Regions from separate parts of the Allofournierella massiliensis genome, predicted to be linked through region 1. Evidence: riboswitches for the same ligand, from Rfam matches in the RefSeq annotation. Region 1 holds a riboswitch; the other holds the start of a gene.
The links. A riboswitch is a leader RNA that binds a small molecule or an ion and turns the genes downstream of it on or off. The one in region 1 is predicted to bind lysine.
Positions count from the first base shown of each region.

Region 1 (7,238 bases):
TTCAGCGCCGCGATCACGCCCAGAATCAGCCCCAGCACCGCGCCCAGTGCAACGGCCATGCCGCCCACCTGAATGCTGATGGGAAGCCGGGTCTGGATGAGCTGGCTGATGGGGGTATTTTTGCTGATGTTGTAGCTCACGCCGAAATCACCCTGCACCAGATTGGCCACATACCGCCCGAACTGAACCAGCACCGGCTGATCCAGACCATATTTTTCGTTCAGGACGATGCGCTGGTCATCGGTGAGCTTCTCGTCGTTGAAGGGGGAACCGGGCATGAGCTGCAGCAGGCAGAACAGCACCAGTGTAATGGCCAGCAGGGTGAATACCGAGATGAGCACTCGTTTCAGAATATAACTTTTCACAAGCGATCTCCCTCTTTTGATACAGTCTTTTGATACAGAAGCCCTGAAGAGGCAGGCGCCGCAATGCGCACTGCCGAATAGAAAAACCGCACAAGCTTCCCTTGCCTTGCAAAGCCAAGGGAAGCTGTGCGGCATAAAATTCAGGGGGTTATCGGAATTGTCCCGCCTGCGCAAAAGGCGGGTGGTTCAAAGGGCAATCAGCCCTTGGTGGCGCTCTTGAACACCCGGTTCAGAGCAACGGGGTGGAAGTCCACGCCGGTCACATTGGACTTGATCATGCAGGCGTCGGCCTTGGTGTAAACGGGCACGATAACGGCCTCGTCCATGATGATCTTTTCGGCGTCGTACAGGGCCTGCCAGCGGGCGGAAGCGTCGCTCACATACTGGCCGGTGGTGCAGTCGGCAATGATGGCGTCGTACTCGGCGTTGCTCCACTTGCCGTAGTTGTTGTTGTTATCGGTGATCCACATGTTCAGGTAGGTCATGGGATCGGCGTAGTCGGGGCCCCAGCGGGTCAGGCAGACTTCGTAGTTGCCTTCCTGAATGTCCTCGACGCGCTGCTTCTTGGGCTCAACCTTGATTTCCATGGTCACGCCGGGCAGGTTGGTCTCCACCTGCTCCTTGATAACGGCGGCCACGTTCTGGGACTCGGTGGTGTCCTCCACCAGCAGCTGGAAGGTGAAGGTATCCTGGCCCAGCTCCTCCTTGGCGGCCTCGAAGTACTCGGCAGCCTTGGCGGGATCGTCGCTGCATACATCCTGGAACATGGTCTGATCTTCCGAGAAGTCGCTGCCGTCCGGGCCGGTGGCGAACTGCGGGGGAACAGCGGTGTAGGTGGCCAGAGAGCCATCCTTCACAACGTCCTCAACAATGGAGGTACGGTCGATGGCGTGGGTCAGAGCCAGACGCAGGTTCTGGTTGGCCAGAGCGGGCACGCCGTCCATGTTCAGGGTCAGGTACCACAGGTAGCCGGCGCCGTGAACACTCAGTTCAGGATCGCCCTGAACCTGATCCACCTGGTCACCGCTCAGCTTGACGATGTCCAGATCGCCGTTCTGGTAGCTCATGAAGGCCTGCTGGCTGTCCTTGATGACCTGATAGTTCAGGCCGTCCAGAGAGACCTTGTCGGCATCATAGTAGTCGGGGTTCTTCACCAGGCTGAAGGACAGAGCCGCGGGCTCGTAGCTGTCCAGAATGAAGGCGCCGTTGCTCAGCACGGTGTCCGGGCTGGTGCCGAAGGTCCCTTCGGCCAGACCTTCATAGAAGGCCTGGTTGACCGGGTAGAAGGTGGGGAAATACATCAGATTCAGGAAGTAGGGAACGGGAACGGTCAGCTCCACCTGCAGGGTCTTATCGTCCACTGCGGTGACACCCAGCTCGCTCTTGTCCATCTCGCCGGCGATGATCTCGGCGGCGTTCTTGATCTGGCCGATGTCGCTCATCATGTAGCTGTATTCGGAGGCGGTGGCAGGATCAGCCGCACGCTGCCAGGCGAATACGAAGTCGTTGGCGGTCACGGGATCACCGTTGGACCAGTTGGCATCCTCCCGAAGATGGAAGGTGTAAGTGCAGCCGTCCTCGCTCACCTCGTAGCTTTCGGCAATGGCGGGAACGGGCTGACCGTCCGCATCCATCTGCATCAGGCCGTCGGTAAAGTCGGCAATTACCTCGAAGCTGGTGCCGTCGGTGGCCAGCTGGGGATCCAGCGAGGCAACCTCGACCTCGGTCATTACGTTCAGCACGTTGCTGCCGGTGGCAGCTGCGGCGCCGGAAGAGGACGCCGCGGTGGAAGTGCCGCTGGTGGCTGCGTTGCCGCCGCCGCAGGCGACCATGCTCAGCGCCAGCGCGCCGGCCAGAGCGGCGGCGCCCATGCGTTTCCAAAGTTTCATGTGTGTGTGCTCCTCTCTTTTTGGATTGGATCTTCGCAAACCCCTTGAAACGAAAAAAGATCAGCTGGCCTGGCGGGAATCCGCTGCCGGGCCCTGACCTTTCTGTCGTTGTTTAGCATTATACCGCGTCAAAGTGATAAGGTCAAACAGTGAGAAAGCATTTTGTGACAATGCACAGGAAAGAAAGTGAATAAAGTGTGAAATGCAGCGATTTGTCAGAGATTTGTCCTTGGTAGAAAAACAAAAAATCCCACAAAACCGCTTGCATTAAGAAAAACAAGCGGTTTTGTGGGAAATGCGAAAAAGAAGTGTCCTCAGTTCAGGAACAGAAGCAGTTCATCTGCCGCAAGGCCGGCGGCCAGAACGCTCTCGTCGAAGTCGAAGGTGTCGGCGTGCAGGGGGATGCCGGTGCCGGTGCCCAGCAGCAGGAACAGGCCGGGCAGCCGCTGCTGATAGAAGGAAAAATCCTCCGAAATCATCAGTGGGTTTTCCAGAACCTGAAGCTGCGGCAGTGCGGCGCGGGCGGTTTCAAAGAGAGTCGGGTCATTGCGCACCGGCGGATACCCGGCAGAAAAGGCGATTTCGAACCGGCAGCCGGTTTTACGCTCGATGGCGCCGGCCAGATCCCGCAGCATGGCTTCGGTGGCAGTGAACATCTCGTCGGAATAGACCCGCAGGGTGCCCAGCAGCAGGCTGGAATCGCTGATGGCGTTGCGGGCCTGACCGCTGGTCAGCTTGCCGAACTTCAGAAGGCGGGGTTCCTCCGGCCGACCCAGCAGCTCGATCAGCCGGTAGCTTTCGTACAAAAACGCCGAGGCGGCAAACAGGGCGTCCCTGCCCTCGTGGGGCTTGGCCACATGGCTGCTCTTGCCGGTTACCGTCACGGTTACCTCGCTGGAGCGGGCCAGCAGCGGGCCGGGGCGGCTGGCAATGGTGCCGGCGGGCAGATCCGGCCACAGGTGCCAGCCGAAAATCCGGTCGCAGCGGTATTTCTCGAATACCCCGCTTTCGCACACCAGCTTTGCGCCGCCGGTGGTCTCCTCGGCGGGCTGGAACACCAGCAGCACATTCCGGGGCAGCTTGTCCAGCATCTGGCTCACCCGGCCTGCCAGCGCCAGAACCATGGCCATGTGGCCGTCGTGGCCGCAGGCGTGCATCTTTCCTTCATGACGGGAGACATAGTCGCAGCTGCTGCGCTCGGCAATGGGCAGTGCGTCCATATCTGCCCGGAAAGCGGCGGTATGCGGTTTGCCCGCATCGAAATAGGCGCACAGGGTGCTTTTGCAGGGCGAAAACAGGGTGCAGGGATACTGCTCCAGCACCCGGCGCACATAGGCCAGGGTCTCGGGCAGGTCGAAGTCGGTTTCCGGGATCCTGTGCAGATCCCGCCGGTATTGGGTCAGCAGCTGCTGTGTCATAAAATTCTCTCCCCCTCTTTGTGGTTGCGTTTTGCTCCTATTATAAGCCAGCCGACGCGGATGCACAAGCGCGCCGGGATGCGGGAAAAGAAGGAAAAATCCGTTGACTTCACTGCAATAGAGTGCTATGATGCAGATATATGGATAGAGGCGCGGGCGCGATGAACCCCACAGGAGCCGGCAGGCACAGAGCGTGGGGCGGGGCAAGCCCGCCGAATCGGCACAGCCGGGCACGGCGGCGCCGATGGGGCCCCGGGAAAGACCCGCGGCACTGTCCGCGGAAGGACCGCGGGGGCGCTATCTTACCCGTAAGCGGTGGTGTTTTTTCCACGCGCCGGTAAGGCCGCAGCGCCCTTCCGGCGCGTTTTTTGTTGCCTGACAATCTGAAACAAAGAGAGGAGCAGCCGTTATGACCGCAAAGAATCTGAAGGGCTCCATCGTGGCCCTGATCACCCCCTTCCACGAGGATGGAAGCGTTAATTTTGAAAAACTGGCCCAGCTGGTGGATTTCCACCTGGAAAACGGCACCGATGGTCTGCTGATTCTGGGCACCACCGGCGAGAGCTCGGCCATGAGCCACGAGGAGGACGACGCGGTCTGCGAATTCGTGGTCAAGCGGGTGGCCGGCCGGGTACCGGTGATTGCCGGCAGCGGTTCCAACTGCACCCAGACCATGCTGGAAAAGAGCCTGAGCTTTGAAAAGCTGGGGGCGGACGACCTGCTGCTCATCACCCCCTATTACAACAAGACCAACGAAGAGGGTATGTACAACCACTTCAAGACGGTGGCAGACGCGGTGCATATCCCCTGCATCCTGTACAACGTGCCCGGCCGTACCGGCTGCGGTATCTCCGAGGATGTGGTGCGCCGGCTGTCGGTACATCCGAACATCATGGGCATCAAGGAGGCTTCCGGCAACCTGAGCTATACCGCAAAGATCGCCCGTTATGTGAACGAGGACTTTGCCCTGTATTCCGGCAACGACGACATGGTTCTGCCCATTCTGTCTCTGGGTGGCAGCGGCGTGATTTCGGTGCTGGCCAACATTCTGCCCCGCCAGACCCACGATATGGTCATGGATTATCTGAACGGCGACCGCCAGAAGGCGCTGGAAGCCCAGCTGGGTCTGCTGGACGTGATCAACGGCCTGTTCCTGGAGGTTAACCCCATCCCCGTGAAGGAGGCCATGAACCAGATGGGCATGGAAGTGGGCGGCTACCGCCAGCCTCTGGGCCCCATGGGCGAGGCTGCCAGGGCCAAGCTGACCGCCGCGCTGAAGGCTGCCGGTCTGGTGTAAGACCGGGGTTTGAAAAATGGTCGCGGATATGGCATAATAGAACGGCCAAAACAAAGCAATAAGGTGGGAAAAGAAACGTGAACGCAGAACAGATCATTCAGTACATCGCAAACGCAGAGAAAAAGACCCCGGTGAAGATCACCATTCAGGAAAAGGAGCCTCTGGATTACGGTTCCGCAAAGGTGTTCGGCACCGGCGCCAAGATCGTGTTTGGCGACTGGAAGGAGCTTGGCCCCATTCTGGAGGCCAATGCCGATAAGATCGAGGATATGGTGGTGGAGAACGACTGCCGCAACTCGGCCATTCCCCTGCTGGACATGAAGGGCATCAACGCCCGCATCGAGCCGGGCGCCATCATCCGCGAGCAGGTGGAGATCGGCGACGCGGCGGTGATCATGATGGGCGCCATCATCAACATCGGCGCGGTCATCGGTGACGGCACCATGATCGACATGGGCGCTGTGCTGGGCGGCCGTGCCACCGTGGGCAAGCATTGCCATGTGGGCGCTGGCGCGGTGCTGGCCGGTGTGATCGAGCCCGCCAGCGCAAAGCCCGTCATTCTGGAGGACGACGTTCTGGTGGGCGCCAATGCGGTGGTCATCGAGGGCGTGCATGTGGGCGAAGGCGCGGTTATCGCCGCCGGCAGCGTGGTCATCGAGGACGTACCCGCGGGCGCGGTGGTGGCCGGTGTTCCCGCCCGGGTCATCAAGCAGAAGGACGAAAAAACCACCCAGAAAACCGCTTTGCAGGACGCACTGCGCACCCTGTAAGCCAAAGGCCCGGCGTTGCCGGGCCTTTTTTATAAGATTAACAAAATGTATAATGAGGCGTGTCTTATACAGATAAGGAGGTCGTCATGAATAAGAAAGTGTTGGTGATCAGCGCCAGCCTGCGGCCGGGCAGCAATTCCCATGCACTGGCGGAGCAGTTTGCGGAAGGCGCGCGGGAGGCGGGCCATGAGGTGGAGCTGGTCAGCCTGCGGGGCAGGGAGATTCAGTTCTGCCGGGGCTGCACCGCCTGCCAGAAAACCGGCAGCTGCGTGATTCGGGACGATGTGGCCCCGCTGCTGGAAAAGCTGCGCGCCGCGCAGGTGGTGGCGTTTGCCACGCCCATCTATTATTATGAGCTGTGCGGTCAGCTGAAAACCTTTCTGGACCGCACCGAGCCGCTGTACGGCCGGGAAAATGCCTTCCGTCAGGTGTATCTGCTGAGCGCTGCCGCCGAGACCGAGGACTTTGTTCCCAAGCGGGCGGAGAGCGGCATTCAGGGCTGGATCGACTGTTATGAAAATCTGGAGCTGGCGGGCACCGTGTTTGCGGGCGGTGTGCAGGGGCCGGGCGAGATGGCCGGCCATCCGGCGCTGGAACAGGCCCGGGCCATGGGCGCGGCCATCCGGTAAAGAGAAAACAGGCGGGCGGGATCGAAAGATCCCGCCCGCCTGCTTATTTGATGAGAAATGAGCTTACCGTTTCTCTGCCCGGAAGAACAGAGCAACGGTGCCGGGGCCGGAATGGGCGCCGATCACCGGGCCAATGGTGGAGATGCACACCCGCTTGACGCCCAGCGCGGCGATCTTGTCGGCCACATACTGGCAGTCCTCGAGGCAGTCGCCGTGGCTCACAAAGACCACCTGCTCGCTGCGGTCGTAGGTGCTGGCGGCGAAGTGCTTCACCAGCGCGTCCAGGCTGGCGCGGCGGCCGCGCACCTTTTCCATGGGGATCAGCTTGCCTTCCTCGTCCACATGAAGCACCGGCTTGATGCCCAGCAGAGTGCCTGCCACTGCGGCAGCGCCGCTCACACGGCCGCCCCGCTTCAGGAACATCAGATCATCCACCGTGAACCAGGCGCAGATGGACTGGCGGTTTTCCACAAACCAGTCCGCCACTTCCCGCAGGCTCTTGCCTTCGTTCTTCAGGCAGGCGGCATAATACACCGCCAGGCCCTCGCCCATGCTGGCCTGCAGGGTGTCGATCACCTCGATGGTGCGTTCCGGGAACTGTTCCCGCAGATCCTCAGCGGCCAGCCGGGCCGAGTTGAAGGTGCCGGAAAGCCCGCTGGAAAAGGCCAGATACAAAATGTCTTTCCCCTGCTCCAGAACGGGGGTAAAGGTATCCAGAAAATCTGCCTGGTTAATCTGGCTTGTGGTGCTCACCTCGCCGGCCCGCAGCCGGTCGTAGAATTCTTTGGGGGAAAGCTCCCGGTTATCCGGATAATTGCGGTAATTTTTGCCGCCCAGCGTAAAGACCAGGGGCATCACTTCCACCTGCAT
Region 1 is NZ_CAXSWZ010000003.1:76,807-84,044, reverse strand. It holds gene ACESYO_RS02760 (ABC transporter permease) at 1-365, opposite strand, end outside; gene ACESYO_RS02755 (peptide ABC transporter substrate-binding protein) at 563-2,254, opposite strand; gene ACESYO_RS02750 (amidohydrolase) at 2,569-3,672, opposite strand; lysine riboswitch at 3,810-3,980, shown strand; gene dapA (4-hydroxy-tetrahydrodipicolinate synthase) at 4,082-4,969, shown strand; gene dapD (2,3,4,5-tetrahydropyridine-2,6-dicarboxylate N-acetyltransferase) at 5,047-5,739, shown strand; gene ACESYO_RS02735 (flavodoxin family protein) at 5,826-6,368, shown strand; gene ACESYO_RS02730 (DegV family protein) at 6,432-7,238, opposite strand, start outside.

Region 2 (7,238 bases), on a different contig from region 1:
GAAGCCTGCGAGCTGGCCGCCCAGCTGGAGGTGCCCCATCTGGTGCTCTGGCACACCGAGGACAAAACCTACGAGAACCGCCAGCGGCTGTACACCGCCGAGGGCAAAGAGTACTATCAGGGCGATCTGCATGTGCCTTATGATCTGGACGTGATCGCGCTGTAACCGAAAAACGGCGCGAAGCAATAACGAAGCAAGCGAAAGGCAGGGATCGAGTATGAGCGATCTGGAACAGAAATTCTTGCAGGAGGTCACCGACAAGACGGCTGAGGCCAAGCTGGTCTGCGGCTGGGATGGGGCGCACTTTCTGGCGTTTCTGCAAAAGCGGGGCCCGGCGCGGGCCATGGCCGAGCAGGCACGCCGGGGCGCGGTGAGCGAAGCCTTTGACCGGCTGGCCGCCAAGGGCCGGCTGGACCTGTCGCCCGAAGCGGTGGCGTCCCAAAACGACTACGCCGACCTGTTCGACGACGAAGCGGTGAACTTCTTTTTGGAGGTGCTCTGCGAAAAGGGCTACTTCACCGCCGGCTGATTTGATACACGCAAAAAGGCTCCCCGACCGGGGAGCCTTTTTGCTGCTTCGATTTGGTTATTCCTCTGGCCGCCAGCCCTTGCACACGTCCACCCAGCCGGATGCGCCGCTGGCTTTTTCCAGCTCGGCCAGATTCAGCTCCACCGCGCTGGCCGCGGTGCCTGCCGCCGGATAGACCACATCGAACCGGCGCAGGGATTCGTCCAGATACACGGTCACGCCGGGCTTTGTGCCAAAGGGGCACACGCCGCCCACCCCGTGGCCGATCAGCTCCTCCACCTGATCGGCGGGAATCATCTTTGCCTTGGTGCCGAACCGGGCCTTGTAGCGGGGGTTATCCACCTTGGCGTCCCCCGCTGCCAGAATCAGAATAGGCTTGTCCTCCACCAGAAAGGAAAGACTCTTGGCAATGCGGGCGGGCTCGCAGCCCACGGCAACCGCCGCCAGCTCCACCGTGGCGCTGGACACCGAAAATTCCCGGATGCGCCCTTCAAGCCCGAATTGTTCCAGATGCGCTCTGGCTGCTTCCATCGACATGTTCCCATCGCTCCTTTGCTTGCTTTTGCAGGTTAGTGAAATAAAGTATAGCACAAACGCAGCCAAAAGGCGAGAGGGTTCATGCGTTCAAAACAGAACAAAAGTGTGCTATACTTACAAAAGAGTTTTGAAACAAACGGGATGAGGAGAGGATCATACCATGCGATACGGGTTTGTGAAAACCGCCTGCGCCACGCCGGACATCCGGGTGGCGGACTGCACTTACAATGCCGCCCAGACCATCCATGCGGTGGAAGAGGCCGCCGAACAGGGTGTGGAGGTACTGTGCCTGCCGGAGCTTGGCCTGACCGGCTACACCTGTGAGGATCTGTTTTTTCAGCCGGTGCTCCAGCAGGGCGCACTGGACGCACTGGACACCGTGCTGAAGGCCACCGCCCGCACCTCGGTGGTATTTGTGGCGGGCCTGCCGCTGGCGGTGCGGGGCAAGCTGTACAACTGCGCCGCCGTCTGCCAGAGCGGGCGGCTGTTGGGCCTTGTGCCCAAGACCCATCTGCCCAGCTACAATGAGTTCTACGAGGGCCGCCGGTTCACCGCCGCCCCCGCCGGCAATTTCACGCTGGAAGTGCTGGGCCAGACCGTGCCCTTCGGCACAAAGCTGCTGTTCTGCCACCCCAGCGCGGACTGCTTTAAAATCGCGGTGGAAATCTGCGAGGACGTGTGGGCGCCGCTGCCCCCCAGCGTGGGCCACGCCATGGCCGGCGCGACCCTGATCCTGAATCTTTCCGCCAGCGACGAGGTGGTGGGCAAGGCGGAGTACCGCCGTCAGTTGATCGCGGGCCAGTCCGCCCGGCTGCTGTGCGGCTATCTGTACGCAGACGCGGGCCGGGGCGAATCCACCACCGATCTGGTGTTCGCCGGGCACGATCTGATCTGTGAAAACGGGGCCATTCTGGCTCAGACCGAGCTGTTCGGCAGCGGCATGATCGTCAGCGAGGTGGATCTGGAGAAGCTGGCGGGCGAGCGGCTGAAAAACACCAGCTTTGCCGCAGTGAACGACGAGGGCTACACCACGGTGCAGCTGGCAGACACCTGTGCTGACTGGCAGCCGGTGCGCCCGGTGGACCCGGCGCCCTTTGTGCCCGCGGGCGAGAGCGAACGCATGCGCCGCTGCGAGGCCATTCTGGAGATGCAGGCCCAGGGCCTGCGCAAGCGGATGGAGCACACCCGCGCCGCCACCGCGGTGATCGGCATCTCCGGCGGGCTGGACAGCACTCTTGCTCTGCTGGTGGTGACCCGTGCCTTCCGGCTGATGAACAAGCCCCTGAAGGATGTGGTGGCGGTGACCATGCCCTGCTTCGGCACCACCAAGCGCACCAAATCCAACGCGGAAAAGCTGTGTGAGGCGCTGGGCGTGAGCCTGCGTCAGGTGAACATTGCGGACACGGTGCGCAGCAACTTTGCGGACATCGGCCACGACGAGTCGGTGCTGGATGTGACCTACGAAAACACCCAGGCCCGGGTGCGCACGCTGGTTTTGATGAATCTGGCCAACCGGCTGGGCGGCCTTGTGATCGGCACCGGCGATCTGAGCGAGCTGGCGCTGGGCTGGGCCACCTACAACGGTGACCACATGAGCATGTACGGCGTGAACGGCTCGGTGCCCAAAACGCTGGTGCGGCACATTGTGACCACCGTGACGGCCAACAGCGAGCCCGCCCTGCGGGAGGTCCTGCAGGACATTCTGGACACCCCGGTCAGCCCCGAGCTGCTGCCCGCCAAGGAGAACGGCGAAATTGCCCAGCAGACCGAGGCCATCGTGGGCCCCTACGAGCTGCACGACTTCTTCCTCTATTACGCCATTCGCTGGGGTTTTGCGCCCAAAAAGATCTTCTGGCTGGCCCGGCGGGCCTTTGCCGGGGTCTATGAGGACGCGGTGCTGGTGCAGTGGCTGCGCAACTTCTACCGGCGCTTCTTCGCCCAGCAGTTCAAGCGCAGCTGCCTGCCGGACGGCCCCAAGGTGGGCACCGTGACCCTGTCGCCCCGGGGCGACTGGCGGATGCCCAGCGACGCCTGCGCCACCCTCTGGCTGGCTCAGGTGGAGGAGCTGGAACAGAATCTGTAAGTAAATTCATCGGGAGGGAAAATGAAATGAACGATCAGGAATACATGCTGCAGCAGGTGAAGGCGGTGCTGGCCATCGACAGCCCCAGCGGCTTCACCAGAAACGCGGTGGATTATCTGGTAAAGGAATACAGGGCACTGGGCTATGAGCCTCAGGTTACCCGCAAGGGCGGCGTGCTGGTGCAGCTGAGCGCGGGCGACGGCTCCATGCCCGGCGACGGCATTTTGCAGGAGGCCCATCTGGATACCCTGGGCGCCATGGTGTGCGGTGTAAAGGGCAACGGCCGGCTGCGGCTGACGGCGCTGGGCGGCATGAACCCCAACAACGCCGAGACCGAGAACGTGCGCATCTACACCCGGGAGGGCAAGGTCTACACCGGCGTGTGCCAGCTCACCGACGCTTCGGTGCATGTGAACGGCGACTACTCCAAGACCGAGCGCAGCTGGGACACCATGGAGGTGCTGCTGGACGAGATGGTCTTTTCCGAGGCCGAGGTTCACGCACTGGGCATCGAAAACGGCGATATTGTCTGCTTTGACCCCCGCACCACCGTCACAGAAAGCGGCTACATCAAGAGCCGTTTTCTGGATGACAAGCTGAGCGTGGCCATCCTGCTGGGCTATGCCCGGGCTTTGAAGGAAAGCGGCAGGACCACCCGGCGGGCGGTGTGGCAGCACATCACCGTGTTTGAGGAGGTGGGCCACGGCGGCTCCGCCTCGGTGCCGGAGGGTGTGGGCGAAGCCATCAGCGTGGACATGGGCTGCGTGGGCGAGGGCCTTGCCTGCAAGGAGCATCAGGTATCCATCTGCGCCAAGGACAGCGGCGGCCCCTACCACTACGACGTGGTGAGCGGTCTGGTGGCGGCGGCCAAGGCCGCCGGCGTGGACTACGCGGTGGACGTGTATCCCCACTACGGCTCGGACGTGGAAGCCACCCTGCGGGCGGGCGCGGATGTGCGCCACGGCCTGATCGGCGCGGGCGTGTACGCCTCCCACGGCTACGAGCGCAGCCATGTGAAGGGCATGATGGCCACCTTCCGGCTGCTGAATGCCTACATCGAAACGGTTTAAAGCCGGATTTGGTTACAAAAAAGGACAGGCTTTCCCCAATTGCTTGACAAGCGGTGGAAAATAGAGTAATATGACAACTAAATTCATATCGCTGTGATAGAGGCGCGGTGTTCAAGAGTAGCACGCGGCATTCGGGGCAGACCCCCGCCGCTGCAAAAGGGAACATCGCCGAAGGAAGCGAACCCGGTCTGGGGGGCGCTTGCCTGGGCCGGCGGAGAAGATCCGCCGGACTGTCACGAATTTTTTCGTGAAGCGCTATCCAAGGGAAACCGAAGGGGCGGCCCGGCCGGGGCTGCCTGCAACGCGCCGCGTTCGTTCGCGGGGCGCACAGAGACTTCCGCGGGGCTGCTTTTCGAAAGGAAAGCAGCCCCGTTTTTTTGCGTGGCGGGCAGCGGTAAAAAAGAGGAGGAGCAACATGAAAAAAATCGCAAGCCTTATGTTGGCACTGCTGCTTTGCACCGGAATTTTGAGCGGTCTCACCGCCGTTTCGGCCGAGGGCAGCGTGCTGGATGACAACACCCTGACCGTGGCCATGGAGTGCGCCTACGCCCCCTACAACTGGACCCAGCCGGATTCTTCCAACGGCGCGGTGCCCATCAAGGACAGCGCCGACTACGCCAACGGCTACGACGTGATGATGGCCAAGAAGATCGCTGACGCTCTGGGCATGGAGCTGGAGATCGTGCGGCTGGACTGGGATTCGCTGGTGCCCGCCGTGCAGAGCGGCACCGTGGACTGCGTGATTGCGGGCCAGTCCATCACCAGCGAGCGGCTGGAGTCGGTGGACTTCACCGCCCCCTACTTCTATGCTTCCATCGTGGGCCTGACCCGCACCGACAGCCCCTATGCCCAGGCGCAGGGCCTGAGTGATCTGGCGGGCGCCACCGCCACCAGCCAGCTGGGCACCATCTGGTACGACGGCTGTCTGCCCCAGATTCCGGACGCCACCATCCTCACCCCCCAGGAATCCGCCCCCGCCATGCTGATGGCGCTGGAGACCGGCCGGGTAAATCTGGTGGTCACCGACATCCCCACCGCCAAGGCGGCCCTGAATGCCTACAGCGACTTTGTGCTGCTGGATTTCAACGACAGCGAGGATAACTTCGTGGTCTCCAGCGAGGACGTGAACATCGGCATCTCGGTGCAGAAGGGCAACACCGAACTGAAGGACGCCATCAACGGCGTGCTGGCCACCATGACCGAGGACGACTACAATGCCATGATGGACGAGGCCATTTCCATCCAGCCGCTGAGCGACGGCCTGCCCGAAGGCTTCTTCGCCCAGATCGGCTATCTGCTGAAGAACTACGGCACCAGCTACCTGAAGGGCGCGGGCATCACCGTGGTGATTGCGGTGATCTGCACCGCCATCGGCTGCGTAATCGGCCTTGGCTGCGGCATCGTGCAGACCATCCCGGTGGAAAAGCGGGACGGCATGGGCAAGAAGATCCTGCTGGGCGCGGCCCGCGCTGTGCTGCGGGTGTATGTGGAGGTGTTCCGTGGCACCCCCATGATTCTGCAGGCGGTGCTCATCTTCTACGGCGCGGCCTTCCTGTTCGGCTGGAATCTGGACATGTGGACCGCTGCGCTGGTGATCGTGTCGGTGAACACCGGCGCTTACATGGCGGAATCGGTGCGCGGCGGCATCCTGTCCATCCCGGTGGGCCAGACCGAGGGCGCCAAGGCCATTGGCCTGACCCATGTGCAGACCATGACCAGCATTATCCTGCCCCAGGCGCTGCGCAACATCATGCCCCAGATCGGCAACAACCTGATCATCAACATCAAGGATACCTCGGTGCTGTTCATCATCGGCGTGGCCGAGCTGTTCAGCATCCACAAGGGTGTGGTGGGCGCCACCTACGCCTACTTCCCCTCGGCGGTGATCGAGATGGCCATCTATCTGGTGATGACTCTGGTCTGCTCGGCCATTCTGCGCTGGGTGGAAAAGCGGATGGATGGCGAATCCAGCTACGAGCTGGTGAAGCAGACCGGCGGCCTGAACGCCCCTCCCTATGTGGAGCACGGCAAGCCGCGCACCGCCAATCTGGATCTGTGAGAAAAGGGGGACGAGCAAGATGAATACCACCCAGAACGGCGCCATCGTAGAGGTACGCCACCTGAATAAATCCTTCGGCCCGCGGGAAATTCTGCGGGACATCAACTTCACCGTCTGCAAGGGCGACGTGACCACCATCATCGGTCCCTCCGGCAGCGGCAAGTCCACCCTTCTGCGCTGTTTGAACCTGCTGGAGACGCCCTCCGGCGGCGAGATTCTGTTCCACGGGCAGAACATCAGCGAAAACGGCAACATTCCCGCCTACCGCACCAAGGTGGGCATGGTGTTCCAGTCCTTCAACCTGTTCTCCAACCTGACCGTGCTGGAAAACTGCATGCTGGGCCAGCGCAAGGCCCTGAAGCGCAGCAGGGACGAGGCGGAGAAGAAGGCACTGTTCTATCTGGAAAAGGTGGGCATGGCCGAGTATGTGAACGCAAAGCCCAGCCAGCTTTCCGGCGGCCAGCAGCAGCGTGTGGCCATCGCCCGGGCGCTGGCCATGGAGCCGGAGCTGCTGCTCTTCGACGAGCCCACCAGCGCCCTTGACCCGGAGATGGTGGGCGAGGTGCTGACCGTGATGCAGAAGCTGGCTGCCGAGGGCATGACCATGATCGTGGTCACCCACGAGATGGCCTTCGCCCGGGACGTGAGCAACCATGTGGTGTTCATGGCCGACGGCGTGATCTGCGAAGAGGGCGAGCCGCACCAGCTGTTCGAGAACCCCAAGAGCGAGCGCACCGCGGAATTTCTGGCCCGCTTCCGGCAGGGCTGAGCCTCAAGCAGAAAACAAAACAAGCAAAAAAGGCATCGGGAAAATTCCCGATGCCTCAGCCTGTAGAAAAACCTGCTTTGGCAATCAGGCCAGAGCAGGTTTTCTGTTTGAAAACAAGAAGGCAGGTGGAAAAAGCAGTGAAATGTCAGGCGCATTTTCGCGCAATCTGGACCGTTTGCCGCCATCCGGTG
Region 2 is NZ_CAXSWZ010000049.1:6,235-13,472, forward strand. It holds gene ACESYO_RS15860 (MBL fold metallo-hydrolase) at 1-165, shown strand, start outside; gene ACESYO_RS15865 (hypothetical protein) at 218-529, shown strand; gene ACESYO_RS15870 (YbaK/EbsC family protein) at 587-1,066, opposite strand; gene ACESYO_RS15875 (NAD(+) synthase) at 1,227-3,149, shown strand; gene ACESYO_RS15880 (M42 family metallopeptidase) at 3,176-4,219, shown strand; lysine riboswitch at 4,309-4,485, shown strand; gene ACESYO_RS15885 (ABC transporter substrate-binding protein/permease) at 4,635-6,278, shown strand; gene ACESYO_RS15890 (amino acid ABC transporter ATP-binding protein) at 6,298-7,047, shown strand.
Region 2: it holds a riboswitch for lysine, as region 1 does, so the genes downstream of both, ACESYO_RS15885 (ABC transporter substrate-binding protein/permease) here and dapA (4-hydroxy-tetrahydrodipicolinate synthase) in region 1, are expected to answer to the same signal.